4 regions of the Paenibacillus sp. FSL M7-1046 genome follow, and region 1 is predicted to be linked to each of the others. Evidence: riboswitches for the same ligand, from Rfam matches in the RefSeq annotation. Region 1 holds a riboswitch; each other region holds the start of a gene.

Region 1 (7,968 bases):
AAAGCTTTACCGGCCTGACGCCCGGTAAATACCGCAAAACTGCAGACGTTATCCAAGGACAGCCTGTCATCAATTTTCTGGAACTCCAAAAAAAAACCAAAGGAGATGTACACAAAATGGACAAACCAACTCTGATCCACTGGGAAGGAACAAAGATTATCGGCGTAGAGTACAAAACGAATCTAAATGAAGACGCGCATTACAAGGATATTCCCGGATTCTATGATGACTTTGGAAGAAACGGGCGGTTCATGGCTATTCCGGAAAAACAGTCACCGGGGATGTCCTACGGCATCGCCTGCCACTATCAGGAGAACGGAGACTTCTCATTTATCATCGGTGAAGCGGTAGCGGATACAGCGGAAGTTCCAGCGGAAGCTTATGTCCAATTCGATATCCCGGCAGGAAACTATGCCATGTTCAAGGCCCATGGCCCAGCCGGGTTGACCCAGTCAACCCGAGACTATATCTACGGAACCTGGCTGCCGAACACCAATTATGAACGGCGGGAGGGGCCGGACTTTGAAATTACGGATGTGTTGAAGTCATCGTATCCCGATAATATGCGAATAACTATTTATATTCCTGTAGATTAAACGTCTGCCCAATCCGAAATAGGCCCGGCTTCCATACCTTATATTGAGGGATTATTTTATTGATATGAGGAGGGTCCGGATGGCAAATGCAATCGCACCTACAGCAAGACCCCTTGTGACTGGCTCCATTCTTCGCAAAGTTGCTGCGGCCATGCTGCCGTTCTACCGGAAGATAGCCGGAAGCGGCAGCTTTGCCGCGCAATGGTCAAGCGCCATCGTTAACGCAGACCTTAGTCTTATGGGCAAACTGCTCGCAAAGATTCCTACTCTGGCTTCTGTGGAGAATTACGGCACAAACGGCATCGGCTACTTTATTACCTTCCCCTTTCCGCTGCCGGTATCCTTCTATACAAACGGGACGACGATCCCGCCGGGTACCGTACAATTTACTTTTAATGCAAGGATGCACCGCAGGATTGCCGCAGCTGTACTCCCGTTTTACCGGAAGCTGGCCAGAAGCCGCAGTTATGCCGAAAGCTTTGCCGCCGCAATCCGGCGCAACGACAGGACCGCCGTTAACAAGCTGGTTCGCAGATTCGTTAAAGCAAGTTCACTGAAATCCGTCACGATAGAGGAGTATGGTGCCGCTCTATTGTTCAAGAGCAGCCTCAGTAAGTATCCTTACCGCAACCTGATGTTTCAGGAAGTGATGTGAAAACGCAGACACAGCCATTTAAAATTAAATTGTCTGCAACCTTCTCCCCAACAATAACGTCAAAGGAGTTGATAATGGCCAAGCGGCCTACCCTACTATAGAGGTGGAATCTCCATGAAACTGAAAAAAAGTGCTTTTGCAGTGATAACAACCGTATCACTTCTCTCCTTCTCGCTGGGAGGACAGATGTTTGCTGCTGGCAGCAGCTTTAAAGATATTGACAACGTATCCGGAAAGTCCAAGATCAACTCCCTAAAGGAACAAGGTCTCATAAAAGGCATCTCCGATACCCAGTTTCTGCCCGGCGCCAAAGTGACCACAGCACAAGGCGTGCAGTTTATCACTGGTGGACTTCAACTCAGTCTGGCTGCCATTGATTTCAACAAGGCTCCTCTGGCCAGCGCTATATTCTCCAAGGTAAAAGATAAAACCTGGTATGCGGAAGCATTCGTCAACGCCCATTACAACGACGTTGATATTCCTGCAGATATCGATCCTTCCAAGCTAATTACTAAGGAGATGTTCACCAACCTGCTCGTTCAGGCCGTGGAGAAGGTTGGCAATCTGCCACTGATCAATATTGTTCCTGTAGATATCGCTGACGAAGCTGCACTGGAGCCTTCCTACCAAGGCAGCATACAGCGTTCGCTGAAATACAAGATCAACACGCTTGATGCAAATGGCAAGTTTAATCCGAAAAGCGAGCTCACCCGCGCCGAAGCGGCTGTTATGCTGTACAATGCACTGGAGTATCTGAATTCAGTCAATGATGCATCCACACAGAACTAAATACTATTGACCGCATCTCAGGCGCTTCCTTGCGCATCATGAGATCAAGTGGAAACGGCTTTGCCGTCCTTTTTAAGGACGGTACCGTTTCAGCGAGAAATAGAAGGATAAGTTATCGTGTGAAACATATAAATTCTTATATTTGAACTAAATACAAGTAAAGGCAGTCCGGGTCTCCCCCTGGACTGCCTTTACTTGTTCCACGCAGCTTGGATACACTGCGACTCACAAATCATCGCCGCTCAGCCGGTTCAGAAACTGCAGGGCCCGCGGATTCTCCGTCTGCTCCAGTACCTGCTGCGGAGTTCCCTGTTCCAGGATCACACCGTTGTCCATCAGGATGATCCGGTCGGCCACATCGGCAGCAAACTTCATCTCATGGGTGACGATCACCATTGTCATGCCTTCAGCCGCAAGCTGCTTGATGACCTTCAGCACCTCGCCCACCAGTTCAGGATCGAGCGCTGAAGTGGGCTCATCGAACAGCAGCACTTCGGGATCGACCGCCATCGCCCGGGCAATAGCCACACGCTGCTGCTGGCCGCCGGACAGCTGATGAGGGTAAGCCTCCGCTTTATCACTGAGGCCTACCTTGGCCAGCAGCTCTAACCCCCGCTGCTTAGCTTCCTCCTTGCTGCGTTTCTGTACAGTAACCTGCCCCTCCATTACATTGCCAAGCGCAGTCATATGCGGAAACAGGTTGTAGGACTGAAAGACCATCCCTGTTTTTTGGCGTAGGGCCATCAGTGTCTTATGCGGAATTTTCCTGTTTTGCGTAAATTCAAGGTTTAATTCCCCCAGCGACAGGCTGCCCTGATCCGGTATTTCCAGCAGATTAAAGCAGCGAAGCAGCGTTGTTTTGCCGGAGCCGGAGGGCCCGATAATCACCAGAACCTTGCCATGCTCCATGCTGAGGTCGATACCTTTTAACACCTGTAGCGAACCGAAGGATTTATGCAGGCCGCGAATTTCAATCAAGTGCTTTCCTCCTTATCTCGCCGAATAACGGTCAAACCGCTGTTCCAGGACATTTTGCAGCGCGGACAGTACGGAGCAGAACAGCAGGTAGAATAATGCAGCCTCACTATAGAGCAGCAGCGGTTCGTAGGTGGTCGCCGTGATCTGCTGCGCTGTTTTGAACATCTCAACGTACGTAATGCTTGCCGCCAGGGAGGTGTCCTTTACGAGACTGATAAAAGAGTTCGACAAGGGCGGAACCGATACACGCGCCGCCTGAGGCAGAATAATCCGCCGCAGTGCCTGCCCCCGGCTCATTCCGACGGAAAAGGCAGCTTCCCATTGGCCTTTATGTATGGACAGGATGGCTGCCCGGACAATTTCCGAAGAATAGGCTCCAACACTGAGTGTAAAACCGATTACAGCGGCAATAAAAGGATCCAGCACAATCCCTGCCGCCGGAAGTCCATAAAAGATAATAAAGAGCTGCACCAGCAGCGGTGTCCCGCGGATTACCCAGACGTAGAACCGGGCGATCAGCTTCGGGATTCTCCATGAGGAGAGACGGAACAGCGCGGCAAGAACAGCCAGCAGCAATCCAAGCGCAAAGGAAACAAGCGCCAGCGGAAGGGTATAAGCCACCCCCGCTTTAAACAGGGGTAGCAGTGAATCCATGAAAATCCCAATTTTCCGGTCATCCATCGTTCAGACATCCTTTTTGGACACTCGGCTGCATCTTCGCGCCAGCTCCATTTGTTATTTGGACACATCCGCCCCAAAGTATTTCTCCGATATTTTCAGATAGGTTCCATCGCTCTTCATTTCAGCCAGTGCATCGCTGACGGCATTAACCAGCTCTTCGTTTCCTTTGAGGAAAACTGCCGCACTTTTCGATCCCTCAGCCGTTTCATCCACCTGTTTGATCTTTGCATCTGGTTTTTGCTTCTTTAAGTCGAGATAGGACAAGCCGTCATTTACGGTCGCATCAATCCGGCCCGAGGTCAGCAGGTCTATGGCCTGGTTGAAGCCATCCACAGCGACGATCTCTGCACCGTTCTCCCGGGCGATATCGGACAGGTTGCTGGTCAGCGATTGACCTGCCTTCTTGCCTTTAAGATCCGCGAAGGCTGTAATATTCTGGTTATCCTCGCGCACGATCAGCACGCCCTTGGAGACGATATACGGCTCAGAGAAATCATATTTCACCTTGCGTTCATCCGTGATCGAAACCTCGTTGAATATCGTATCGAAACGTTCTGCATCCATGCCGGCAAACAGGCCATCCCATTGGGTTTCTATAAATTCGGGTTCCACCCCCAGCCGTTTCGTAATCTCCTTCGCAATCTCCACATCAAAACCGGTAAGCTTGCCCTCTGCATCATGAAAAGTAAACGGAGCATATGTCCCCTCCGTACCAATACGCAGCTTGCCACTCGCTTTAACAGCTTCCAGTGAGTTCTGCCCGGCCGGAGCCGCCGCTCCTTCTGTGGGCGCGGCAGTAGCCGCAGGCGCTGTATTGTTATTATTGCCGCATGCCCCTGCCGGCAGCAGAGTTAGCAGCAGCAGGATAGTCAGACTAAGCTTCTTCATCACATGAACCCCTTTCAAAATCCCTCTATTTTTCACTGCATGGACACTTGCTTATCTTGCCCAAAAGCACCGCTGCTTCATCAAGTTTTTTGCATCTTCAGTCAGACCTCTACTTATGCCAGCCGAAACGGTACGGCTCCAGCAAAGAGGCGATTTCCGCCGGTATGATCACGCTGTTCATAACCGGACTGCAGCAATGTGAGCGACTGCTTCTCTTTACAAACTGCCGGGATATGGTATATTAATTAGCAATTGCAAATTCAATATTGACCTGTTATTTCACTAGGGGAGTCGGCCGACTGAGACGGAGCTTTAAGCTCCGGACCCTTGGAACCTGATCTGGATCATACCAGCGGAGGGAAGTGGAGCAGAATTGTTCAGCGGAGCCGCACTAAGCTAACTGACTGTGACGTTCAGACCCATTTATTTCCTCCGGAAATGAATGGGTCTTTCTTGTGTTTGCTGTTGCCGCCGATCCGGCAAGTATCGTCATACAAACTACACCCGCAGGAGGTTTCCATATTCCAATATGCTCACTATAACCAACCTGACTTATTCGTTTGCAGCGACTAGAAATCCGGTATTCTCCGGTCTTTCAATGACCGTCCGCCAAGGCGAATTCATTTCCGTTGTTGGAGCCAGCGGCTGCGGGAAAAGCACACTGTTCAAAATTATTGCCGGCCTGCTCGAGCCGTCCGGCGGTGAAATAACCGTACATGGACGCTGCTCTCCTTCGACATGCTCGCGGCTTGGACAGATCGCTTATATGCCGCAGCAGGACCTGCTGCTGCCTTGGAGGACCGTGCTGGACAATTGCCTGCTTCCCTGGGAGCTTAAGCAGGACTCTAGCCGGCACGAGGCACTCGCCCGGATCCGCGGAATGCTGGACGGCTTTGGTCTTTCCGGCAAGGAAAATGCTTATCCGCAGGAGCTGTCCGGCGGGATGCGCCAGCGGGTCGCCCTGCTGCGCACACTAGCTGCAGGCAACGAACTGCTGCTGCTTGACGAGCCGTTTGGAGCGCTGGACGCGATCACCAAACGGGAGATGCACCGCTGGCTGCTGGAGCTGTGGGGCGGGCTGGATAAATCCGTTCTGTTCATCACTCATGATCTTGAAGAAGCGCTGCTGCTCAGCGACCGGATTTATTTGATGACCGGCGGCTCTGGCGGCGGGCTGCAGGAGCTAATCGTCACTTTGCCGAGACCCAGACATTACAAAATGAATTATGAACCGCAGTTTGTTGCCCTGCGGGAGGATTTGGAGAGTAGATTGCATGAGAGCTCTATGGTATAAGAAACAGCTGCGGACTTATGGCCCCTTTCTACTGCTTGTGGTGCTGCTTATTGCGGCATGGGAGATCACAGCACAGCTGAACATGATCCCTTCATTTATTCTCCCGGCGCCAAGTGCAATTTGGACAGCGCTGATTGAAAAGCGGGGACTGCTGTTCGGAGAGCATTTGCCCGCCACGTTGCAGGAGTCACTGATCGGGTTTGCCCTCTCGGTTGTTTGCGGAACACTGCTGGGTACCGGCATGCATATGTTCGCTCCGCTCGCCAAAGCACTTTATCCCATGCTGATTATCAGCCAGACCATTCCGCTGATCGCGCTCTCACCTATTTTTATTATGTGGTTCGGCTATACCCTGTGGGGCAAGGTTGCTGTCGTCTTTCTGACTGCCTTTTTCCCGGTTGTGGTAGCCGTCTATGACGGCCTGCGGCATAGCGGCAGCCTGTACAGAGACCTGCTCCTGACGCTTGGGGCAAACCGTTGGCAGATATTGCGTAAGACGCAGATTCCGCTGGCGCTGCCCTCCTTTTTCTCCGGACTTAAGCTGTCCATCGTCTACTGTGTGATCGGAGCGACGATCGGGGAATGGCTGGGCGGCAGCCGGGGGCTTGGTTATTTCAGCCGCCGGATGGCCGGCAATCTGCAAAGTGCAGAAATGTTCGCCGCCGTATTGCTGCTGTCCGTTTTGGGTGTAGCCTTGTTTCTCAGTATCGCTGTGCTCGAAAAACTCATTTTGCAGAAAAGAGGATTTTACCGATGACCCATCCTGAGCTATATCGCAATCATTCCACACATAAGAAAACACACCGCCTTATTCCATACTTATTGTTGTTATGCCTGCTTACCCTCTTAAGCGGCTGCGCCAGCGCAAAAGACCCGGATACCTCCGCCGCTTCTTCAGAGAATTCCAGCGGCAATCCGCACAAGCTGACTATAATGCTCGACTGGTATCCGAACGCAGTTCATTCCTTCCTGTATGCTGCTCAGCAGAATGGCTATTTTGCCGAAGAAGGGCTGGAGGTGGACATTCAAATGCCGGCGGACAGCAATGATGCTTTGAAGCTTGTAGCCGCAGGCAAAGCTGATCTGGCTCTCAGCTACCAACCACAGGTACTAATGGCGCGCAGTGAAGGAATACCTGTAAAATCTGTCGCAGCGCTCGTAAGGCATCCGCTCAATCATCTTCTGGTCCCCGCAGAGAGCGCGATAACCGGCCCGAAAAAACTCACAGGCAAAAATGCCGGATACTCCTCCATTCCCCTGTATGAAGCGATGCTCCGGACAATGGTCAAATACGACGGAGGCGATCCGGCTTCACTGAACCTGATTGATGTTGGATTCGATCTTATTCCTGCCCTTTCTACCGGACGCACAGACGGCATTATCGGCGGATTTATAAATCATGAGGCATTGATATTGGAAAAAGAAGGCCACCCCGTCACTTCATTCGATCCGACGGACTACGGAGTGCCGGACTATTATGAGCTTGTACTTGTTGCCAGTGAACAGGGCTTGTTGGATTCGGAGGATGACTACCGGAAGTTCATGAATGCGGCACGCAAAGGACAGCAATTCGTACAGGAGCAGCCTCAGCAGGCACTTGAAATATTGTTTGCACACGAAGACGCTACCGCCCCGCTCGACCAAGCAATCGAGACAAAAAGTCTGGAAATCCTTCTGCCGCTGATGGATGCAGGAAAACTGCCTTTTGGACAGCAGGAGGAGAAATCCTGGGAGAACGTGCACACGTGGCTGTCCGAGAACGGACTGTTGAGCGGAGAATCGGACAGTAAGGAAGCTTTTGTTAATCTGTAGGAGCTAAGTTCTAAGGGCCGAAGTTTAGAGATTCATGTATGGGGACTGGACTTATGTATGGGACTTGTATCGTGGACCATTCTTTATGGGACTAATCCAGTGTTAGCGGGACCATTATTTTTGTGCATTATTTTCACTCAAAAGCTTACGCAACAGCGTTATCTGGATACTGTGAATGCGGTTCTATTAGATGTATGTAGGCTGAATCTAGAATTAGCAGTGTTAGGTTAATTTCTAAAGGGCATTTTTTGGATGAGTGTATTTTGTGCAGCAGA
Region 2 (7,968 bases), 3.5 Mb from region 1:
TCTCCAGTCCACATGCTGAAGCAGCGGAATCCGCTGCGCGGTCTTTTTCAGAACGGCAAGCAGGGAAGCGGCCTCCAGTCTGGGCTTCAGGATATAGTCGGCAACCCCGCTTTGGAAGGTCGAACGCACATATTCGAACTCACTGAAGCTGCTAAGCACGATCACCTCAATTTCCGGATACACCCCCTTGACGAGCCGGATCAGCTCTTCCCCGTCCATCACAGGCATAACGATATCGGTCAGGATGATATGCGGACGCTGTAATTCAATTAATTCAAAAGCCTCTCTTCCGTTGGAGGCCTCGCCCGCAATCTGAAACCCTTCCCCTTCCCAGTCCAGCAGATGGATTATCCCCTGCCGTACCAGCATTTCATCGTCCACCACCAATATTTTGCAGAACGTTGTGTCCATGGCTTCTCCTTTTTGGGAACAAAAATACACTAAAAAACAAAATGAAACCCGCTTGATTAAGGGGTTCCATCTCACCGAAACAAACTTATCTATCAGAAATGAAACAGCTTTCATAATCTGATTTACATTATAGGTATACGCCCGGAGACTGTCAATTGAGAGGGAGGAGGGCGATTAGGCTATAGTACCCGGCCGACAGTTTATTTATAGATCAGACCTCCGCCTTCCTTAAACTCTTCTGCTTTGTACCGCATCCCAGCGGTAATCATCTCTTGCTCCGGTTCTTCTTGTCCATCCTGCAACCTCGCCGTATCGCGGATACCATGAGAAATGCGCATACTGCAGAACTTGGGTCCACACATAGAGCAGAAATGAGCCGTTTTGGCCCCTTCCGCCGGAAGAGTCTCATCATGATATTCCAGCGCCCGTTCCGGGTCGAGCGACAAATGGAACTGGTCCCGCCAACGGAACTCGAAGCGCGCTTTGGAGAGTGCGTTATCCCGATCCTGCGCCCCCTTGTGTCCTTTGGCCAAGTCGGCTGCATGGGCGGCAATTTTATAGGTGATGACGCCTTCCCGCACATCATTTTTGTTAGGCAATCCTAAATGCTCCTTCGGGGTAACATAACACAACATCGCCGTGCCGAACCAGCCGATCATCGCCGCTCCAATAGCCGAGGTGATATGATCATAGCCGGGTGCAATATCCGTAGTCAGCGGACCCAGTGTGTAAAAAGGAGCGCCATGGCAGAGCTCAAGCTGTTTATCCATATTCTCTTTGATCAGATGCATCGGTACATGGCCCGGGCCTTCCACCATCACCTGAACATCATGCTTCCAGGCAAGCGAGGTTAATTCCCCCAACGTCTCCAGCTCGGCAAACTGGGCTTCATCATTAGCATCGGCAATGGAGCCTGGCCGCAGCCCGTCACCTAAAGAGAACGCAACATCATAAGCCTTCATGATTTCACAAATATCCTCGAAATGTGTATAGAGAAAGTTCTCCTGATGATGGGCCAGGCACCAGGCCGCCATAATCGAACCCCCTCTGGAGACGATACCCGTCATTCTTTTGGCCGTTAATGGGATGTAACGCAGCAGTACCCCGGCGTGAATGGTGAAATAATCCACTCCTTGCTCCGCCTGCTCGATCAGAGTGTCCCGGTATACCTCCCAAGTTAAATCCTCGGCCTTGCCGTTTACTTTTTCCAAAGCCTGATAGATAGGCACTGTCCCGATAGGTACCGGAGAGTTGCGGATAATCCATTCACGGGTGGTGTGAATATTTTTGCCTGTCGACAGATCCATAATATTATCCGCTCCCCAGCGGGTAGCCCATCTCATCTTCTCTACTTCTTCATCAATGGAAGAGGACACCGCCGAATTCCCGATATTGGCATTGATCTTCACCAGGAAATTCCGCCCGATAATCATCGGTTCACTCTCAGGATGGTTAATATTCGCTGGAATGATCGCACGGCCGCTGGCTACTTCCTCTCTAACAAACTCAGGGGTTACATTTTCCCGGATTGCGATAAATTCCATCTCCGACGTAATCAGGCCTCTGCGCGCATAATGCAGCTGGCTGACATTGCCGCCTTCTCTGGCTCTCAAGGGCCGACGCTGCAATCCCGGAAACACCTCTGCCGCCGACTTCTCCGTGAGATTCCCGTTATCCTCCGGCTTGACCGTTCTTCCTTCGTAAGATTCGGCATCTCCCCGCTCCGCGATCCACTGAAGCCTGTGAGGCGTTAACCCCTTGCGGATATCGCTATAGGCTTCATCATTAGTATAAGGCCCGCTTGTATCATAGACATGGACAGGAGCATTCTCCGCTTCTCCGGCCGTACCCGAGGTTCGGCTTAATGTAATCTCGCGCATTGGAACTTGAATATCAGGCCGTGAGCCCTCCACATACACCTTGTGACTTCCCGGAAAAGCACACAGATCGACCTCATGTTTCTTCTCTTGATTCGGCATCTTGTTTCCTCCTTAAGGTTTAAATAAATAAGAGTGCGCGCAAAAAAGCCGCTCCACATGGAGCGGCTCAAATATCCATATAAGGCTAACGCCAACAATGAAATAAAGGTCCGACTCCACTTTCCTACGCTGGTATGATCCAGATCAGGTTCAAGGGTCCAGGAATGCATTTTTCCCGTCTCAGCCTATTCAGGCTCCCCTAGTGGTTTCTTATTTAGTTATGTTTAAGTTACAGAGAAATCCAGCAATTGTCAACGGTGCTCTTAATAGAGCTTTGGATAAACCTGTCCTCTTTTTATGAAAAATGCTGAGCTATATTACTTAGATACTCTTCCTCAACCGTATTTTTCTTCATACTTATGAGCATTTCCGCATCTTCTCCCACTACATAACGGAATTTGCTTGTACCGTCTGTGGCCGCTTGATAAATAGTGTCAGCTACAAGTTCTGGTGCCGAGGCATAGTCTGGAGCTTTTTCCATTTCCCCTAATTTACCCAGAAAGGCAGTAGTGAATGATTTATAATCCGTTAAGCCATCATTAAAAAAGAACTCCATCGATCTTCCGCCAAAGTCCGTGCTAATGGCTCCTGGTTCAATCAACTTTACTTTGATGTTTTGGGATGCTAATTCAAAAGATACGGATTCAGAAAAACCTTCTACCGCGAATTTAGTGGAGTGATACAGAGACATCGTAGGAAAGGTCACGATCCCTCCCATTGAAGAGATGTTGATTAGCAACCCTTCCTGATTAGATCTAAAATGAGGCAGCATGGCTTTAGTCATACTAATAAGACCAAAAACATTCACTTCAAATTGTCTGCGGATCTGCTCATCCGTAGCTACTTCTATAAGCCCCATTGACCCATATCCGGCATTATTCAGGAGAACGTCAATTTTACCAAACCGCTGAATAGCTTCAGCCAATGCAGATTGAATGGTATCTGTTTTCTCAACATCTAACCGCAACACCAATACATTGTCCAATGTAATGAATTCAGTTTCTTTTTCAGGTGCACGCATCGTGGCTACTACGTTCCATCCTCTTTCAGCAAAATGTTTTACAGTAGCTCTCCCAATGCCAGATGAAGCACCCGTGATGAATATTGTTTTCATTAAAATTCCTCCTAAAAGTATCTGAATTCGCTAAATGCTGCTCTTCTCTTCCTCTAACTGCTCCATGCTTAACAATCCCCCGGCAATGGTTGCAAGTTTAGCTTTATATTCTGCTATCCCAATCTGGATGCAAATGATCTGGGCCGGGTGCATTTCATCTTTATAATGTGAATACTGCTCTAATAACTGATCTAACTTTTTTTGTGATTCCTCTTGTACTTGCTTCAACCAGAAAATCACCTTGTCATACCCCACAAATCGGCCAAAATAAAGCCTCATCATAAAATCGGATTTCTTACTACTGTCTCCCTCTAGTGGCGCTAGTAAATAGTCGTTAAAACAATCTCGCCCTTTAGCCGTTATGTTATAAACATTCTTGTTTGGCTTACCTTTCTGGGGCACAATTTCCTTGGTTATTAATTCTTCCTTCTCCATTCGGGCAAGCGTAGGATAAATCGTGCCATAACTAGAGCTATAGAAATTAGACAACACATTCTCCAATAACTGCTTTATTTCGTAGCCAGTCAACGCTTCTTTCATGAGCAAGCCTAAAATAACATCCTGACTGTTCAAGAATAGCTCCTCCTTATTTAAAAACATCTACATATTACACTTATTAATATATCAGACCAATATATATCACGTCAATATATAATACTTAAGCAAAAAAACCGAGTGAAATCAGGAGTGAATGCCTGAAATCAACTCGGCTTGTCATTTGTGCTTAATTTGCTGAACTAAAATATTCTGATAAAATCCCCACCAAAACTTGCTTATAATCATTTAAGTCATAAGAAGAGTTATTTACTTTTTTCTTGGCTATGTTTATGCCGTTAAATATTTCTTCTTCTAATTCCCTTCTTGCCTTCAGTACCTCCAAGGTTCCTTCTAACCCTGTATAACCCTGTTTTTTTCCATACCCTTGGTTAGTATAATATTCAATAAATCCCTCCGACCATTCTTTAGGTCTTTCCGTAACGGCCTTTCTGAAAGAATGATCAAGATCATTCTGCTCTACGTAAAGCAGCAATGGATTCAGCCGCTCCACAATCGCTGCCAGTTCCAGAACATAATTTATAACGTCTTCCTTCTGTGCACCATATTTAATCATCCCAATGGTTACAGGGTTTTGTATAAAACAACAATCAAAAATAAAGGTGTCTGAGCCATTTAAAACACTCGCCGCAAATCCCTTCCAACGCTCTGTTATCAGTTTCCTGTTTTGAGCTAGCGACAATTCATAAACATCACTTTTGGCAACTGTCTGCAATAATTCATCTGGAAAATCGGGCCCATATTCATTTGCGATTTTTCGATATTCCAGGAAATAATGGTTCCCTTGTTTAATCACACGATTATTCAACAAATCTCGATACTTCACATGGGTATTCAATAATTCATCGAATTCATTTTTCTCCAAATAGGCGACTCCCTCATAATCCGCTGGATGCTCCAAATCCCCTTCTAAAAACAGCTGAGGTTTAAGGTTCATTTCCGTAAGAATTTCATGAACTAATTGAGCCGTTGTTGTTTTCCCGAATCCTGGTAATCCCTCAATCAAGACTAACTTCGGTTTCATAATAAAATCCCTCCAATCATTAGTAGGAGGATATGTAGGTTAGGAGCGATAGAGATGCGGTTTCCCACAACATTAAAAGCGGATACCCTAAGGTATCCGCAGAATGGGTTTACATTACACCTTTCCCTGCATACCCTGTAAGATTAAAGAAAAGCATGCCGAATAAAATAGTGTAATCACTATTACAGGCATCCTTTCGCATTGTTAATCTTTACAGAGTAATCCACATGATCAGGTTAACGCTCCTTTGTATGCATCTCTATTAGTTAGATTAACATTGAGCAGAGATAAATTCAATCCGGGAGTCTTCTTCAAACCTCCCCTGCTAGTTTAGTTGATACAGATTCCACTTTTGCGCGTTTGTACCATTGTCATCCCAAATTTGAACGTTGGTTCCATTTTCAGTACCAGCAGCAGCAACATCCAGAGCTTTCCCACTGTTGCTGGCAATCAATTTATAAGTACTTCCAACTTTAACAATGCTCCACTTCTGATTGGAACCGCCGCCATAACTCCATAATTGCACATTCGATCCATTGGCAGTCCCCATCTCGGCTACATCCAAACCTGTATTGCTATTGACGTTAATAACCTTATACAAACCTCCGCCAACATCTGTGATTATCCACTGCTGGGCACCCGTTCCGTTATCGTCCCAGATCTGTACATTTGTGCCGTTTGCAGTGCCTGCAGCAGCTGCGTCCAATGCTTTACCGCTGCCTACGTTAACCATTTTGTAGGTTTTACCAGAAACGATACCATCACTCGGAGGTGGCGTTGCTGACTTTATCTGCTCTCTGACAAATTTACCGGATGCCGTTAACTGCGCGTCAGACCATCCTCCATAAGGGCTTGCGCCAGGCGCCAGTGCAGCGGAGGCTTCCGTTTTATCACATAACGACCAGTTGGTCCAACTCAGTTTTCTGTCTTTCATAAAATCCGTCCATACTTTAGATTCGGCAAGGAAAGGACCACCGTCTCCAGAAGCGTCACTCGTTCCCCACTCTGTGATAAATACGGCCACACCTTTGCTCCTAGCATAATCAATACGATCTCTCAGCAATGAACCGTGAGTCCCGGCATAGAAATGTGTTGTATACATAATGTTGCTTTGGGCGATAGGGTTGTTGGCGGCATCATGTACATCCTGGCTCCATGTTCCGGTTCCTACGATAATGATCCCATTCGTATCAATGGATCGGATGACCGGGATCATTTCCTCTGCATATGGCTTAATGTGGCCATTCCACGTAGCATACCCATTAGGCTCATTGGCGATTTCATAGATCACATTCGGATAATCCTTATACAAATTGGCCATTTCTGCAAAAAAACCTTTTGCCTGTTCTTTATAAATATTCGGATCCTTTTCACCCAGCACATGCCAATCAATAATCACATAGATTCCCAGATCAATCGCGGCCTGTACAGCTTCTTTCACCTTATTTTTTTGCGAAGGATCATTGACATAGCCGCCATCTTGCGTATACATAGCTGGCCGGAATATAGTTATTCCCCAATTGTCTCTCATCCATTTCAGGCTATCATAATTCACGTACTGCCCAAACCACTGCAAACCATGGGAACTCATCCCCTTTAATTGGATCGCTTCTCCCGCCTGATTCACTAATTGGTTCCCAGAAACTCGCAGTTGGCCATTTTGGGCTACGACTGAATTAGCTTCGGCATTCACCTTTTGCGGGGGGACGAAAGATACGGTCATGAAGGTGATAATTAATGCACAAAAAACCGTAAACATTTTTTTGAACATATAAAGCTACCTCCTTAAATGGTTTGCTGCATATTCCCGTGCTCTATTTTCCGAAAAGATTCATCCCCCCCTTCACCAAGTTTGCAAATCTATGGGGTATGTCTTGGTGTTTCATTAACAATGTAAAAGGGTGAAAGGAATGGCTTGAGGGATGGTAGTTATCTAATCGTTAGGGTGTAGTCGATAGGCATTATGGAGGTGCATTAGCATATACAGAGCATATGGAGGCGGCTAGATCATCAGATCTAGGAAAAATTATCGTTCTAGCATAGCGGATATGATTAAGACACATAACATATGGTGTGTCTTATGAAATCTCATACTCAGTAAACGCTTACATATTCTGTTATATTATACAATCATCAATCGGTTTTTAATACCAAACGACATCAAATTTCCATAAAAAAAGTGAAGCGCTATTTCATCCAGCACCTCACTTTTAATATAATAAAATTCAAGCAACGCGCTCATATCTTGACGACTTTATTTCCGCCAAAAGCTTGAACAATCTGCCTTATCCAAAATATTAAACTCGATCATTTTCTCAAGCAATGAGAAATCAACCGGACTATCCCAACGGATACGTACCAACTGCTTGGTATGATCATAGCCAGCCTGCACAATTTCAGCAGAAAAATGATTAATCCCTGCAATTTCAGGGGCAACAGCCATATGATGTTTGGCTACGCTAAAGCCAATAATGTATGTTCCATGATCGGTGAACATAGGCTGGTTCCAGCCAATCTTCGGCATTAGGTTTGGAAATTTATTGTTTACCCAAGCCAAAACCTCTTCCACTCGGTCCCGATGTTCCGGGTTATCAATTTGCGCTAAATATTCTGCAAAAACTTCCATGTCATGCCCCCCTAAAATAAAAATTCATTTAATACATTAGCAATTATCCGTTTTTGATTTTTTGTAGGCTAAGGGTGTCATATTCATCTCCTTTCTGAATCTTTCTATAAAATAGCTGGTGCTGTTGAATCCAACCTTATAGGCAACTTCTGTAACATTAGAGTCTGCTTGTTGCAGTAAGACTAAGCTTTTTTGTATTCGATAATCCATAACATAATTCAACGGAGTTATCTTTAACATTCGTTTAAAATATCGGCAG
Region 3 (7,968 bases), 840 kb from region 1:
TGCTGGGTGCGGACGGTATTGAGAAGGTATATGAACTGGAGCTTACGGCAGAGGAGAAAGCGGCTTTGGATAAGTCGGCAGATTCGGTACGTGCCGTTACTTCAGTAGTTACGATTTGAGCATTAGCCTGCGGGAGCCCCCATTTTAGAAATTAAAATGGGGGTTTTCTTTTCTTCTATTTGTTGGTTATGTATAATTGAAGTGTAACTAAAATCACTGAAAACAATAGAGGAGGTATGTTATGGGTCACTTTTTGTTTTTTCTACATATGATCGGTACATTGGCGCTGGGCTTTTATCTGGTGCTGCCGTTTGTTCTCGGGCGTGTCCAGAAGCTGAGCGTCCCTGCGAGAGAAGGAACGCTTAGTGCAATCGGCGGCTTCAACCGCTTCGCCCAGTACGGTCTCGTCATCCAACTGCTGACTGGCGGCTATATGATGACAAAGGGTGAATATTCGGTGCCGTGGATGATCGTGGTGGTTGTCCTGCTGCTTGCGATGTTTGCACTCGGCGGCATCATCAGCAAACCATTGCGTCTTGCCGCAGCCGGCATGCGCGAGAACCGTGACGTATCCGCAGAGACTGGCAAAATCCGTACCTTAAGCCTGCTGCTCATGGTGGCGCTGGTGCTAATGGTGTTTTTTATGGTGTACAACAGCATTATTTAAGACTCTCCTTCATAGAAAGACTACAGAAAGCCCGCCTCCGGAATGGCAAGGAGAGCGGGTTTTTGGGTGCAGACATTACTTCGGGACAAGTCTATCGGGTACCACCCCGCCATGCCGCTGTCACAGATTGTAGCAGACAACGCTTTACAGCAGTTCGTTCAGGGAGAAAACATGGCTTTTCTCAAATTCAGCGAGGATTCCCGCCGGAAGCAGGCGTTGAAGCTCGAGCCGGTTGCACCATTTATAATCCGAATGCTCTTCGGACAGCTGTACTGCATGGTCAGTGCTCCGGCACAAATAGGTGATAATGACAAGCTGCCTTGCCGGATCGGTTAGAAACGAGGTTGCATACAGCAGATTGCCGACAGTAACCGCAAGTCCGGTCTCCTCGTAAATCTCCCTTTCCAGAGCCGCCTCCAGGTCTTCTCCGAATTCTATTTTCCCGCCCGCACATTCCCAGGTGCCCGCTCCGACAGAATCTCTTGCCGCACGCCGAACAAGCAGAATCCGGCCTCCATGTACAATAACTCCTTTGACAGCAACGATGATGCTGCGAGTGTGTTTGACCATATTGCGTGCTCTCCCCTCTGCGCAGAGTCTGCATAAATCCGCAACTCCATTTGCTGGATTAGTGCTTTCTCTCTAAAGTATATCGCCTTCCACGGCAAAAACGACTGACATTTTAGTTTGACCGCACCCAAGGTGTGGTAAGTAACATAACGTAAAGCAAATGAAGAGATGATCTGCAGGTGCATAAACCAGGCACCCTGAGCCAACCCTAAAACGATGAGTAACCAACAGGTACACAGCGAAAGGAGAATGGATCATGCCAGACAACACGCAAACCAAAAAAACACTACCTCCGCAGGTGCAGGACCGCCAGCCCGGAATTGAAAGTGAAATGAATCCGCTGCCGGAGTTCGAGACTTCAGCCTATAAGGCGGCGGGCAAGCTGCTGGGCAAGGCGGCTCTGATTACAGGAGGAGACAGCGGTATTGGCCGGGCGGTTGCCGTTCATTTTGCCAAGGAGGGTGCGGATGTCGTTATTTCCTACCTCAATGAGCATTCCGATGCCGAAGAGACTAAACGCCAGGTGGAGCAAGAGGGGCGGAAGTGCATTCTGATTGCCGGCGATATTGGCGTGGAGGCGTTCTGCCAGGATCTGATCAATAAGACGGTGGAAGGACTCGGCAAGCTGGACATCCTGATTAATAATGCGGCCGAGCAGCATCCGCAGGAGAAGATTGAGGATATTACCTCCGAGCAGCTGGAGCGGACGTTCCGCACGAATATTTTTTCGATGTTCTATTTGACCAAGGCAGCCATGCCTCACCTGAAAAAAGGGTCCACGATCATCAACACGACTTCGATCACAGCCTACCGGGGCAGCCCGCAGCTGCTGGACTATTCGTCCACCAAAGGGGCGATTCTCAGCTTTACCCGTTCGCTGTCGATGAACCTGGCGGACAAAGGCATCCGGGTAAATGCCGTAGCGCCGGGACCGATTTGGACACCGCTTATTCCGTCGACCTTTGACGCGAAGAAAGTCAGTGAATTCGGCGGCACGCAGCCAATGAAACGCCCGGGACAACCGGAGGAGCTGGCTCCGGCTTATGTGTATCTGGCTTCCGACGATTCATCTTATGTAAGCGGACAGGTAATGCATGTGAACGGCGGCGAGGTCGTAAACGGCTAAATGCGGCTGCTGATTCCATTGCTATGAATAATTTGAGTCTGGAGCGGAACCTTGGGTTTCGCTCTTTTTGATGCAGGCCTCTTTTAAAGGATGGCTCTTCAAGGAATAATATGTTAGTATATGAAACGTTAAGCGTAATTGAATATGAATTTGTCACTAGGGGTGCCGCAAGGCTGAGACGAACATACCCGTTCGGACCCTTTGAACCTGATCTGGTTTATACCAGCGTAGGGAAGTGGAGAACGAATAACTGCAGCGGGGCTGAATGGCCCGGTATTCCTGTATATATTCCAGACTGCCTCCTTTACGGGGGGCGGTCTTTTTTGTGTTTGCCGGTAATGCAAAAGAAAAGGAGAAGGTGAACGTGTTGAAAGAGATACATTTGATCTCGGATGGAAAGCAGAATCCGGCGCAGTTTGTTCAGCTGGCTGCTGCTGTGCAATTCATAGTGGATTATATCCATCTCCGGGAAAAGGCAATGTCTGCACGGGAGCTCATGGCTCTGACGGAGCAGCTGATTATAGCGGGGGTTCCGCCTGCCAAGCTGATGATCAACGACCGGATAGACGTTGCTCTGGCCGCAGGGGCGGGCGGGGTCCAGTTGGCTTGGCACAGCCTGCCGCCTGCCGCAGCGCGCAGCGTAGCACCGGGGCTGCGATTGGGAAGGTCGGTGCATGCCCCGGAGGAGGCGGCTGAATCCGGCCGGCAGGAAGCGGACTTTTGCCTGTTCGGGCATGTGTTTCCCTCGGCCTGCAAGCCGGGGCAGCGGGAGCGCGGATTGCAGCAGTTGGCTGAGGCTGTCCGCTGCAGCAGCATTCCGCTGATCGCCATAGGCGGAATTGAGCCGGGCAATGCCGGAAAGGTTCTGGCGACCGGGGCTGCCGGAATTGCCGTAATGTCCGGAATATGCAGTGCGGGAGATCCTGTGGCCGCCGCTACAGCCTACAGATCAGCAGTTCAGGCCGTACCCTAAGCTTGAAGCCATTTAATAATGCTCCTGCACCAGTTAAAGGAGGTGAGCAAGCATGAATTTGATCGTGAATGGAAAAGGCGGGACCTATGAAGAGAGCTGCCGGACTGTAGCTGATCTGCTAAGCCGGTCCGGGTGGACCGGGAGACTGGTTATCGTGGAACTGAATGGTGAGATTGTCGGCAAGGACGTTTATGGAGATACGCTGCTGAGCGAAGGTGACCGCGTAGAGCTGGTCCACTTTGTCGGCGGGGGCTAAAGTGCCAGTGCGTGTTGCCGGATGCAAGAAGTAAGAGGCAAATGGTATGAGGTAAGTGGTAAGTGGTAAGTGGTAGGAAGCAAGAGGCAAGACGTAAGACGTAAGACATAACAGGTAAGATAAAAACTCGGCGTATCAGCAACAGAAGCTCCGCATTTTAGCGGGCCACTATCTCAGGAGGCGATTTTATGCAAGATTCTTTCGTTATCGGCGGAATCCCTTTATCCAGCAGGCTGTTTATCGGAACCGGGAAATACAGCCGCAATACCCTTATTCCCGAAGTGATTGCACGCTCGGGTTCTCAGGTCATTACGGTGGCTCTTCGCCGGGTTGATCCGGAGAGTGACGACAACATTGTTATGCATATTCCCTCCCATATGACGTTGCTGCCCAATACCTCCGGCGCGCGCACAGCTGAAGAAGCGGTACGTATTGCCAGACTGGCCAGGGCGGCAGGGCTGGGCAATTGGGTGAAGATCGAGGTCATTAATGATCAGAAATATTTGCTGCCCGATAATATGGAGACAGTTAAAGCCACGGAAATATTGGCTGCAGAGGGTTTCGTTGTACTTCCGTATATGAGTCCCGATCTTTCCGCAGCTATCCGGCTCAAGGCAGCCGGAGCTGCCGCTGTTATGCCGCTGGGTGCGCCCATCGGCTCGAACCGCGGCCTGCAGACCAAGGAGTTGCTGCGGATTCTGATCGCAGAAGTGGATCTTCCGGTGATTGTTGACGCCGGTATTGGCAGACCTTCCGAGGCTGCTGAGGCAATGGAAATGGGCGCATCCGCCGTGCTGCTGAACACGGCAATTGCTACTGCGCGTGATCCGCTTCTGATGGCGGAGGCATTCCGTGAGGCGGTAACCGCAGGGCGCAAGGCTTATCTGGCCGGACTGGGGCCGGTGGAGGAGGCGGCAACGGCCTCTTCGCCGCTGACCGGCTTTTTGTTCTAGTCAATGCAGAGAAGGAAGGGAGGAAGAGCATGAGCTTTTTTGATACGGTGATTCGGTTAGAGCAGCTTCCTTACGAGACTTTATGGAAGCAGTATACTGCGGTGGATGTGAAGCGGGCGCTACGATTGGAACAGCTGGACGAAGACGGGCTGATGGCACTGCTGTCTCCCGCGGCGGAGCCTTACCTGGAGGAAATGGCGCAGAAAGCGCAAAGATTGACACGTACGCACTTCGGGCATGTGATGCAGCTGTTTACGCCGATGTATTTGGCCGATTTTTGCGTGAATCATTGCACTTATTGCAGCTTTAGCTCGATTTATGACTTTCCGCGCAAAAAATTGACACTGGAGGAGGTCAGGCAAGAAGCGGAAACTATCGCCGCCACAGGCCTGCGCCACATTCTGATTTTGACCGGCGAATCCCGGAGTGAAAGTCCGGCCACTTATGTGAGGGAGTGTGTGAAGGTGCTCCGTGACTATTTTTCTTCTGTCAGCATTGAGGTTAATCCGCTCTCTACAGAAGAGTACAATGAACTGAGGGTGGCAGGGGTAGACGGTCTTACCTTGTATCAGGAGGTCTATCATCAGGAGACTTATCGAAAGCTGCATGTGAAGGGTCCGAAGAGAGTCTACCGCAACCGTCTGGATGCGCCCGAACGCGGCTGCCGCGCCGGGTTTCGATCCGTGAATATTGGTGCCCTGCTGGGGATGTACGATTGGCGCCAGGAGGCTCTGGCAACTGCCCTGCATGCCAGATACTTGCAGGACAAGTACCCGGAGTGCGAGATCGGCTTGTCGATTCCCCGTTTTCGCCCGTATCTCGGAGAATTCAATCCGGCAAGTGATGTAACCGACCGTGCGCTGGTGCAGATCATACTGGCTTACCGCCTGTTTCTGCCCCGTGCGGGCATTTCATTGTCCACGCGGGAACCGGCAGCTTTACGCGATCATCTGGTCCATCTCGGCATCACTAAAATGTCCGCAGGAGTATCCACCGAGGTAGGCGGGCATACCCTTGAAGGCGGAACCCCGCAGTTTGAAATATCGGATGGCCGCAAAGTGCATGAAATTACAGAAATGTTGTATGCCAAGGGGCTGCAGCCGGTATTCAAGGACTGGGATATCCTGACAGAGCCGCTCCATTCACCAAAGATTACACCACACCATCAGGTGGACTCCCTGCGTTAATAAATTGGAAGCGATCAAATGCTGCATTCAATCTGCCGAATCTGCCCCGGGTTCACTGCTCATGCCAGCGGACAGCTCGTCCAGCGACATTTCAAACCCTGGAGCCATATGGGCCAGGAAATAATCCATCTCCGGCAGTTCCAGTATGCGCAGCTTTGTCGCGGTCTGCTCTTTGGCAGCGGCGAACTCGCGGTTGCCTGCAGCGACCTCCCAGACGCATTTCAGGTAGGCGTCCAGCACATCCGCTGCTTTGACATAGCGCAGCAGCCCGGCATCCTCTGAGCCGGGCGGGCTGTCCTGCGGCTGCAGGAGCGGCGTGTAGACCGCGCTTAGCTCCGGCGGAATCATCGCCGCCAGACGTTCGGCGGCGGCCCGCTCCATGTCGCGGAAGCTTGACAGCAGCCGCGGGTTGTTATGCTTCACCGGCGTAGCGATATCGCCGGTGAATACCTCGGAGGCGTCGTGGAACAGCGCCATCACCGCAGCCCGGTCGGCATTTAGCGACCGCCCGAAATGAGCGTTGCCGATCGAGCACAGCATATGGGCCAGCAGGGCTACCTGGAATGAATGCTGCGCCACGTTCTCCGGGGCGGTGCTGCGCATCAGGCTCCAGCGCTGAATATATTGCAGGCGATACAAATAGGCTGAAAAATGGTAGTTCAATTTTTAAGCAACCCCTTTCATGAGCCGATTAATATGATATTATAATAACTAATTGTAACAGAGTTTAGACAACCTGGAACTGATGGAGAGGAGTCCTGAATGAAGATGCAGCATTTTGAAGACAGCATTTATAATCTGATCGTAGAGACCTCCACAAATTTGCCGGGCGATGTGCGCAGGGCGGTAGCGAAGGGGCGCGCGCTGGAAGACAGGGCGACCCGCTCGGGACTTGCTTTGACCACGATTGCACAGAATATCGGAATGGCTGAGCTTCAGGTATCGCCGATCTGTCAGGATACGGGGATGCCGACGTTTATTATTCATACACCTGTAGGCGTTAATCAGATAGAAATGAAAAAAGATATACACAGCGCCATTGTCCGGGCGACCCAAAACGGCAAGCTGCGTCCCAATTCGGTAGATTCGCTTACCGGCGAGAACAGCGGAGACAATCTGGGCGCCGGGACACCGGTAATCCATTTCGAACAATGGGAGGAAGAGGGCGTGGATGTCCGGCTCATCCTGAAGGGCGGCGGCTGCGAGAACAAAAATATCCAATACAGCCTTCCGGCAGAGCTGGAAGGACTGGGCAAAGCTGGCCGTGACCTCGACGGCATCCGCAAATGTATTCTCCATGCCGTCTATCAGGCACAGGGACAGGGCTGCAGTGCGGGCTTCATCGGTGTGGGCATCGGCGGAGACCGCACGACAGGCTATGAGCTGGCCAAGAAGCAGCTGTTCCGTAAGGTGGAGGATATCAACCCGGTAGAGGATCTGGGCAAGCTGGAAGAATATATTATGGAGAATGCCAACAAGCTGGGCATCGGCACGATGGGTTTCGGCGGCGAAGTCACGCTGCTGGGCTGCAAGGTGGGAGTGATGAACCGGCTTCCGGCGAGCTTCTTCGTCTCGGTGGCCTATAATTGCTGGGCCTTCCGCCGCCAGGGCGTGTTGGTTGATCCTGCGACCGGCAAGATCAGGGAATGGCTGTATGAGAGCGGCACGGGGATTTCCGTTGATGCTGCTGGAGTACCTTCGCCCGAGCCGGTAGCTGTACATGCCGCAGGTGCTGCCGGGTCCGGTGTCGTTCCCGGGGATGCCACGATTCCAGGGGCTCCGGCTGTTTTGCCGGCCGCTGAAGCTGCTGAAGGAGCAGGGCAACCTGCAACGGCCGGCGGATCGCGCGAGGTCCGGCTGACGACGCCGATCAGCGAGGAAGATATCCGCAGCCTGCAGGTGGGCGATGTGGTAATCCTGTCCGGGGAAATGCACACCGGCCGCGATGCGCTGCATAAATATCTGATGGACCACGAAACGCCGGTTGATCTGAACGGTGCAGTCATTTATCACTGCGGTCCGGTCATGCTGAAGGATGAGGAAGGCTGGCATGTAAAAGCGGCAGGGCCGACTACAAGCATTCGCGAAGAACCGTACCAAGGGGATATTATTAAGAAATTCGGCATCCGCGCCGTGATCGGCAAAGGCGGAATGGGCCCCAAAACGCTGAAGGCTCTGCAGGAGCATGGCGGCGTATATCTCAACGCTATCGGCGGAGCCGCGCAATATTATGCCG
Region 4 (7,968 bases), 4.8 Mb from region 1:
CAGCCTGAGGGTCCGACAATTGAGACGAATTCCTGCGGCTGCACTGTTAAGGATACGTTGTCCAGCACGCGGGTTTCGCGGCGGCGGTGGGTGAAGGTTTTGGAGATTCCTTTTACCTCAAGTGCAGGTGGTAAGGTCCTGGATTCAGGAATACCGGCTGCTTCAGTGCCGGATGGCGGGTTGTCTGTAATATGCGGCATTGTCGGCCATCCTCCTTTTCTAGGAACTTTTGCGCGGTTTCCAGCGCACCAGCCATTTCTCCAGCAGTGCGATAAGTGCGAACAGCACAAGACTGAGCAGCACGATGATGGCAATGGCGACGAATACGCGGTCTGTGCGGTAAGCGGATTTTTGCAGCAGCATGTAGTAGCCGATGCCCTTGTCAGCGCCGATCCATTCCGCGACAACAGCGCCCATTACGGCATAGGTGGCCGAAATTTTAAGCCCCGAGAACAGGGCGGGCAGGGAGCCCGGAAGCTCCAGCTTGGTGAAGATCTGCCATTTGTTCGCGCCGGCCATCTTCATATAGTTTAGCATGGTCCGGTCGCTTTGCATCAGGCCGCCCATGGCGGCGACTGAAACCGGGAAGAAGCAGACAAGTGTAATCAGCACAATCTTCGGCAGCAGCCCGAAGCCGAACCAGATAATCAGCAGCGGCGCGAGCGCAATGGAGGGCACATTTTGACTGAGAATGAGCAGCGGGTAGAGTGCTCTCTTGAGCCAAGGCAGCAGATGCAGCAGCAGGGCGACAATAAGACCCACGCCTGTGCCGATGGGGAAGCCGATCAGGGTAAGGCGCAGCGTAGCCGCTGTATGTGCCCAAATGCCGGAAGCATTGCCCGAGGTTTCCCGGGCGATATCGCTTGGACTGGGAAGGATCCATGACTCGATATGGAACAGGGATACCGAAACTTGCCATAACCCCAGAAAAAAGACGACCGCCACAAGGGGCGGCCAAATCTGTTTCCAATACGATCTCACGGCCGGTATTTCTCCGTCAGCTTGTCCATGCTGATTCCATTCGGGTTATGGGCGATTTTGATCTGGGAGATGATGCTCGGACTGCCTGCTGCAATCAGGGCTTCATGCATCTGGCGCACAACCTCAAGCAGCTCGGTGATGTCGCCCTCCATCGTGGTCTCCAGCGGGTTCACCTGATGTTTTACACCTGATTTCTGAATCACTTCGATGGCTTTGTCCACGTAAGGAATCGAATCCTCGTTGTTCGGAGTTTTGGGAATTACCTGAATGCTTAGCAATGTATTGGCCACAATATATCAATCCTCTCAGTTTAAATGGGTAATCTGCGTACAGCGCGAAACGAACATTCAATCACTTCATCCTTAATCAGTTAGCTGGCAAAAACTCATTCGTAAATGTGCTTGGAACATCCAGCGGCTGATCGAGCAGCTTCAGGCCATACATCCAGTCGGCGTAATCCTGCCAGACCTCGCTCTTCTGCTCGCCCCAGCGGACGGCATCATCCTTGTATTTCGGGCTGAGCCATTTCTGGCTGGCCAGGACCAGCTTGGGATCCAGCTCGGGAACAGCTTTGGTTAGAATAGCTGCGGCTTCCTCCGGCTGATCAATGGCGTATTGATAACCTTTCGAGGTAGCCTTAAGGAAAGCCTTCACCAGCTCCGGATGTTCGGCAATTTCCTTCTCGCTAGTAGTCAGTACCGGTGTGTAGTAATCAAGCTGGGGTGCATAATCCTTGAGGTAGAGCATGTCGAGCGGTTCTCCGCGCAGCTCCGCTTCAATCCCGGTCCAGGCATAGAAGATCCAGGCAAAATCAATGTCGCGTTTCACGGCGGTGAAGAAGTCCGCTTCACCGATGTTCACCAGCTTCACCTTTTTCACATCTCCGCCTTCGGGGTCCATAATGGCTTTCATGGCCGCTTCTTCGGCAGGGGAACCCCAGCCGCCGTAGGTTTTGCCTTCGAAATCCTTCGGTGTCTTAATATTGCGGTCTTTCGGTGCAGCGAACCCGGAGGTATTATGCTGAATGATAGCGGCGATGGACACGAGCGGCACCTTCTGCAGGCGGGCCAGCGTCAGCGCCTCTTGGGCACTGATGCCAAAAGCGGCTTCGCCCGAGGTAACCATCGTGTCGGACCCGGCAGCGCCCGGCTGCACGATTTCAACATCCAGCCCTTCCTCTTCGTAATAGCCCAGCTCTTTTGCCGCATAAAGCCCGGTATGATTTGTATTCGGCGTCCAGTCCAGCGCGATCTTTACCTTGGTCAGCTCCTTCGGAGCGTCCGTTGCTGCCCCGGCAGTGGTTTCAGGAGCAGTGGTGCTGTTCCCGGCAGTCTCTGCCGCATTCCCGCCGGAGTTCCCGTTGCTATTGCCGCATCCGGCAATGGCAAAGACCAGCATGCAGGTGAGGCTGAGCTTTAATACTTTTGTGACTCCCATTTCTCTTCTTCTCTCCTTCCAGCAACCCTAGTCTTCCAAATTCTGAATAGTCCCATATAAAAAAGGCGCCCCGAGAATCGGGACACCAGTTACTTGCGCAAGGTTGTGCTTGGGCCATAAACGGCCGTAAGCGATTGACGATTCCTACGCTGGCATTATCCAGATCAGGTATAAGGGTCAGTATCTTGTGGGACACAATCTCAGCCGGCCAATTCCAGCACCCCTGGTACTATGAAGTTATAGGTATTGCTGTGTTCTTACGGTGTATTATAGACGCCCGCTCCATAGTTGTCCAGTAGCAACTCTGCTTAGCTATCAAGCTTCAGCGGCAGGCGCCACGGCCCTTTGAGCAGAAAATGCGGCTCAGAAAGCTTAAAACGCAGCTTATCCTCCCCGGGTTTTGCTTCTAAATGGAGGGTTTTCATCACGCCGTAGGTCTGGTCGGTATTCACCCAAGAGAATGAGCTGTTGTCCGCCTGCCCCGGATAGCGAATAAGGAAATACTTCAGCGTCCGCAGCTTTGCGGCATTGAAATTCACATTCACATCGACGCTGGCAGCCGTCTCGCCGGTACGTTCAATGCGGGTGAACTCTACCTGAAAGCCCGCGATTTCCGCGCGTGTGTGGAGCATTTTCTCCTGGCCGATATCAGGCAGCGGAATCTCTACTTCTGCAGATACGGCGTCACGATCTGAAACTTCAATATAAGGAATGAAGACCGTATAAGGCCAAGCGCCCGCCCCGGCAGTCTCATGAAACCGGAAGTCGGAAGGATAGGACATGGATTCAGGCTGCTCCAGTACCGCCTTTTCTCCTGCCGCGTTCTCTATATAGAGACCTGATCCAGGCACCAGCGGCTCCAGTCCGTAAGAATGGACAGTCAGCCCGGATTCTCCCGTCAGTGTGGGCAATAACTGGACACGGACAAGCCTGCCGCCAAGGTCCACCGGAAAAGCAGTAATCCGCACATCCTGCTGTATATCGCTTGCGCCGAGTTCCCCGAGCTCCTCAGCTGTCTTCGGAGCGGTGAGCTGTAACGGACCAACGGTTGTGCCGCCCAGATGCAGGGTTAGAAGATTATCCTGCTTCAGTTGCACCGCTTGAGTTGAACTGTAGCTGCCGTACCACTCACTCTCCGAGGACGAACGCATGTAAGAGGTGAAAGTATAGCGGTTGCCGCCGATATCTGCCTCAAATTCGCTGACTTCAGGGACTTTCCGGCCGCGAAGCGTAATGCTCACGCCAAGCTCTTGCAGGAGAACGGCATCCACGGTCAGACTTCCGTCCCCCACAGCAATGTCATAGGGTTTGCTCAGTACATAGATCCGGTCACCGGGGCTGTTCTCCACAACGGTGCCGAAGCCAGGAAGGAAACTCAGCGCCTTTCTTAACCCGGCCTGTACCTCAGGAGAGAAAGCGAGCATACCGGCAGCGATGAGTATTACTGCCGCTGCGGCCGCGAAGATATTCCGCCTCTGGGATCTCCGGGCGAAGGAACGGAAGGCGTGGACAGCGGCTTCGGGCTCCAGACGGGCAAGTGTACGTGCTTTGACGCGGGCGAGCGAAGCTGCCTCCTCTTCGTCTGCGGGGCGCGGACCTTGGTCAACCTCCGGCAGAACACCTAAGGCAAGCTCTGCATCGCTGAAGCTCATAGAATCAATCATCCCGAACAGGCGCTGTTCCTCAATTTTCATGTCTTTGGCCATGTTGCGCCTCCTTTCCCTGACTCTCAGACAGGCCTAGCTTCTGCTTGAGCAGCGTCCGGCAACGGTATAAGCGGCTTTCGACTGCCTTTTTACTGAGACTGAAAGTTTGCGCTAGCTGATCAAGGCTCTCATAAAGAAAATATCTGCGCAGAAACAGGCTGCGGTCCGGTTCGCCCATCTGCTGCATGCAGCCGAACAATTCACTGGCCGTCTCGCGGGAAAGAACTTCCTGTTCGGCGGAAATCTCGTTCCGTGCAGCTCTGGAGGCATCTGCTTCTCCGGTTCCGCCCCGGCGCAGCAGCTTGCGCCTCAGATCCAGCGCTTTGTATTTGGCCAGCAGGAACAGCCAGGTGCGGAAGGAGGCGCGCTCGGGCTCATAACGGCTGATTCCGGTCCATGCCGCCATAAACACATCGCTCACACATTCCTCAACATCCTCCGCGCTTCCGGTGCCGGACAGAATACGCCGGACCAGTCTTTGCACATCGGGGCCAAAGAAATCAATCGCTTCTGCGAGTGCTTTTTTATCTTTGTTTATGAACCGCCCGGCCCATGCCAGGCTGTCATTAGGATTGAACGTCATAGGCAACCTCCGGCGTATATACTATTCATTACTACGTCGTCCGGAGAGCAAATCACTCATGATTGTTTCCGACAGCTTATCAATCCTTGGAATAAAATCTTTTTCTGCGGCGGCTGCGGATTCCGTTCCACAGCTCTTTCAGCGTCAGGAGGATGCTGACGAGGATACCGGTGAAGGTGAGCAGCAGTGCCAAATATTCAAAAGGAGAGTATTCCAGTATTTTGCTCCATTCAATGCGTCCCTTCAAATCTTCAATGACCTGGTTCATCCCGTAGATGCCGCTCACCACTGTGAAGACGGTCAGAATCATCAGCAGCGTATCCCGGCGTTTGGCCTGGAATTTCTCCTGGTACTGGAACAGGTCGTTCAGGGTCATTTTGACTTCATCAAAGAGGGCGTCATTGCCGTATACTTTGCGCAGCTGGATGAAGATCTCCCGGCCCTGCGACTGTGAAATCAGCTCCAGAAAATAAAACTTGGCCGAAAACTTGTTAATCAGGAAGATCAGATTCTCAATTTCATCATAATCGTGGTTGATACGCAGCCGGGAGTGAAGATTGGAAAGCTTCAACAGGACGATTTTGTGGAAAATACTAAGGAGCAGCCCGTAGTAATACTGCCCGTACATCTGATTGACCAGTGGGGTGGCTACCTCCTGTTCGGCCCGGCTCAGGCAGCAGAAGGTCTGCTCGTTGGTCATATAGTAGGTATCCGGCCCCCAGCGGTTGTACGAATGTGCCTGGCAGTACTCCTCGATGTACTCGGGATCGCTGGCGCTGATATAGGGTTTTCCGTCCAGATTCAGCCCATCCAGCTGGGAGGCGCGGTAACGCAGCTCCACACTGATTTCGTCTGCGTCCTCCTGCCGGTTGAAGCCATAAAAGGCTTGGACCAGCATTCGTTCATCAACGAAGAAGGGAAGCGTCTCGAAGTAGGCTCCGTCAATTTCCGATTGGTCCATAAACGGCTGCAGGCCATCGGCCAGATTCCTGAACACAAAATCCTCCACCTGATCGAAGGTTTTGTCCTGGCAATGGATATATGTATGTTTGTCCTGGTAGGAGACATCCTCGAGTGTGCGGAAACGGTCGGCGAATTCCAGCGCGGTGCTGAAGGGCAGGTTCTCTTCCTCGATGCGGACTCTTACGGTCAGAAATCCAAGCTGAAACGGACAAATGAATACATCCGTCGAGAGTACCCGGAAGTTTACGGATTGCTGTGTCATTTCCAGCCTGCAGGCCAGATCGTTTACCCGGGAAAACCGGCGGAAGGAATCTTCTTTATCCTTGTCCCGCGGGAATAGGACATGGGCTGCGAACGGCAGATAGCTGCGCTCCATTTTCTCATGGGATACGCAGTAGCCTTCGCCGTAATAAGCATCCTCCAGCTCTTTGCTGTCGAGAAAAAAACGGGTGAAGCCGTCAAGCCCAAGCTGCCGGGCCAGGCTCTTGTCCTCACCGTCCTTGATGGAGAAGGGGAAAATAAACTGCAGCAGAGCGGTATGTAATGTAGGTTCGGTGTGTTCGGAGAAATGCTCAGTCATTAAGAGTTCCACCCTTATGCACAGGATATTGACATCTTCTATATTACCCTAATTTTCAGGCTGCCAAGCTAGGAGAGACGAACGGTCCAGATCCAGATCAATTTATTCAAAAAGGATAGACTCCTCCTGTGATGAGTTCATGATTTTGTCCCGGATTCATTCTGAACCGGACGGGTACACTATAATAAGCACACATATTGGAAGGGAGCTGTTTCGTCAATGGATAACAATGAGCTGGAGCAAAATATCATCAAAGCGCTGGATGACAATAAGTTCGGTTCCTTCGGCACGATAGAAGCCGGCAACAAACCTAAGGTGCGTTATATGGCGGTATTTCATGACGGATTAAACATTTACCTCGCAACCAATCGGAAGACGCATAAGGTAGAAGAGCTGAAGGATAATCCGCATGCTTTTCTGCTGCTTGGATATGAGAAGGGCGGCGGCAAGGATGTGCTGGAGATCGAAGCAACAGTCGCTGTCACCAAGGATGAAGGCTTGCGGGCTAAAGTATGGAATAAATCACTGGAGCAATGGTTCAAGGGACCGGATGATCCTGACTATGTCATTCTGGAGCTTGCACCGGCACGGATAGAGTATGTCGGCAAAAACGAAGAGCATGGCGTTTGGCAGCCTACGGCCGCAGTTAACGGCAAATAAATCTAAGATATGAAGCAGCTGGCCATCTTAAACCCTACGGTTTATAGATGGCTTTTTGCCGTCCGGAAGATAGCTGGCTTATGGTAAATCATGTTATAATTACTGAACTGAAATCTGACATCTAGAGGCGAGGAGAATGCACATGAACTGCAGTGAGTGCTCTGACATCGAACCGGTAGAGGACGCAGGAGAATTAAAGATGCGGCCCTGCCCGATTCCGCTCGCCAATGCTATAAGGGCTGCAGGCTATAAGCTGACAGGCTCAGCGGATACCGGAATAGCCGCCTATGCTTCCAGAGAGGAGCTCATGGATTTGCTGGAGCTTCTGGAGGGATTGCAGAATGAGTGGGCTACGCCGCTGTCCCTATGTATAAAAGGGCATACCCGGCGTATTCCTGTGGAACGCTGGCTGACGCTGGAACAGCTGAGCGTCCGGTTTGCCAGTGATAATCTGATCACGATCATTTCCAATCATGATTTCTGCAGCCATTTGCAGCCGATCGTGAACTTTAACGAAGAAATTGTGGGTTTTGAATTGCTGCTGCGGCCATTGCCGCAGGGTAGCCCCTTTCAGCCCTATGAGTTGTTTGAGATTGCCCGCCGGACCGGCTTCCACTCGTTTCTCGACCGGGCTGCACGGATCTCGGCGATTGAAACCGGCAAAAGACTGCTGCCTAAGGGCATCAAGCGGTTTATCAATTTTCTGCCCTCTTCTATCTATAATCCTAAATATTGTCTCACTCATACCTTCGAAGCGATTCATCGTTTGGAAGAGGACCCGGAAGACTTTGTATTTGAAGTCGTGGAGACGGAGAATATAAGCGATATCAGACATCTCCAGACCATATTTGCTGAATACAGGCAGCAGGGCATGCGGGTGGCGCTGGACGATGTGGGCGCGGGCTACTCTACAGTGGAAGTCATGTCCAGATTGCAGCCGGATTATGTAAAGATTGACCGTGGTCTGATCAGCTTCTGTGATCAGGACGACCGGAAACAGAGAAGCGTACTCGATATTGTGAACCGGGCCGGTTCCTTTGGTGCCAAGGTGCTTGCCG

What was found. A riboswitch is a leader RNA that binds a small molecule or an ion and turns the genes downstream of it on or off. The one in region 1 is predicted to bind thiamine pyrophosphate.
Region 2: it holds a riboswitch for thiamine pyrophosphate, as region 1 does, so the genes downstream of both, thiC (phosphomethylpyrimidine synthase ThiC) here and NYE29_RS29850 (ABC transporter ATP-binding protein) in region 1, are expected to answer to the same signal.
Region 3: it holds a riboswitch for thiamine pyrophosphate, as region 1 does, so the genes downstream of both, NYE29_RS33810 (thiamine phosphate synthase) here and NYE29_RS29850 (ABC transporter ATP-binding protein) in region 1, are expected to answer to the same signal.
Region 4: it holds a riboswitch for thiamine pyrophosphate, as region 1 does, so the genes downstream of both, NYE29_RS07855 (ABC transporter substrate-binding protein) here and NYE29_RS29850 (ABC transporter ATP-binding protein) in region 1, are expected to answer to the same signal.

The regions. Positions count from the first base shown of each region.
Region 1 covers NZ_JBBOXB010000001.1:6,668,157-6,676,124, forward strand. The annotation lists gene NYE29_RS29820 (AraC family transcriptional regulator) at 1-596, shown strand, start outside; gene NYE29_RS29825 (hypothetical protein) at 676-1,251, shown strand; gene NYE29_RS29830 (S-layer homology domain-containing protein) at 1,366-2,040, shown strand; gene NYE29_RS29835 (amino acid ABC transporter ATP-binding protein) at 2,266-3,018, opposite strand; gene NYE29_RS29840 (amino acid ABC transporter permease) at 3,031-3,699, opposite strand; gene NYE29_RS29845 (amino acid ABC transporter substrate-binding protein) at 3,754-4,587, opposite strand; TPP riboswitch at 4,862-4,965, shown strand; gene NYE29_RS29850 (ABC transporter ATP-binding protein) at 5,117-5,881, shown strand; gene NYE29_RS29855 (ABC transporter permease) at 5,862-6,638, shown strand; gene NYE29_RS29860 (ABC transporter substrate-binding protein) at 6,635-7,693, shown strand.
Region 2 covers NZ_JBBOXB010000001.1:3,157,616-3,165,583, reverse strand. The annotation lists gene NYE29_RS13960 (response regulator transcription factor) at 1-411, opposite strand, end outside; gene thiC (phosphomethylpyrimidine synthase ThiC) at 612-2,390, opposite strand; TPP riboswitch at 2,495-2,601, opposite strand; gene NYE29_RS13950 (SDR family oxidoreductase) at 2,686-3,504, opposite strand; gene NYE29_RS13945 (PadR family transcriptional regulator) at 3,535-4,077, opposite strand; gene NYE29_RS13940 (hypothetical protein) at 4,229-5,083, opposite strand; gene NYE29_RS13935 (cellulase family glycosylhydrolase) at 5,409-6,854, opposite strand; gene NYE29_RS13930 (iron chaperone) at 7,338-7,709, opposite strand; gene NYE29_RS13925 (AraC family transcriptional regulator) at 7,746-7,968, opposite strand, start outside.
Region 3 covers NZ_JBBOXB010000001.1:7,512,395-7,520,362, reverse strand. The annotation lists gene mdh (malate dehydrogenase) at 1-119, shown strand, start outside; gene NYE29_RS33825 (hypothetical protein) at 242-667, shown strand; gene NYE29_RS33820 (NUDIX hydrolase) at 812-1,237, opposite strand; gene NYE29_RS33815 (SDR family oxidoreductase) at 1,494-2,363, shown strand; TPP riboswitch at 2,512-2,614, shown strand; gene NYE29_RS33810 (thiamine phosphate synthase) at 2,728-3,336, shown strand; gene thiS (sulfur carrier protein ThiS) at 3,389-3,592, shown strand; gene NYE29_RS33800 (thiazole synthase) at 3,781-4,545, shown strand; gene thiH (2-iminoacetate synthase ThiH) at 4,575-5,732, shown strand; gene yfbR (5'-deoxynucleotidase) at 5,760-6,395, opposite strand; gene NYE29_RS33785 (fumarate hydratase) at 6,501-7,968, shown strand, end outside.
Region 4 covers NZ_JBBOXB010000001.1:1,827,822-1,835,789, reverse strand. The annotation lists gene NYE29_RS07870 (ABC transporter ATP-binding protein) at 1-200, opposite strand, end outside; gene NYE29_RS07865 (ABC transporter permease) at 220-981, opposite strand; gene NYE29_RS07860 (thiamine-binding protein) at 978-1,271, opposite strand; gene NYE29_RS07855 (ABC transporter substrate-binding protein) at 1,348-2,418, opposite strand; TPP riboswitch at 2,543-2,653, opposite strand; gene NYE29_RS07850 (hypothetical protein) at 2,727-4,124, opposite strand; gene NYE29_RS07845 (sigma-70 family RNA polymerase sigma factor) at 4,102-4,707, opposite strand; gene NYE29_RS07840 (hypothetical protein) at 4,787-6,250, opposite strand; gene NYE29_RS07835 (pyridoxamine 5'-phosphate oxidase family protein) at 6,470-6,910, shown strand; gene NYE29_RS07830 (EAL domain-containing protein) at 7,053-7,968, shown strand, end outside.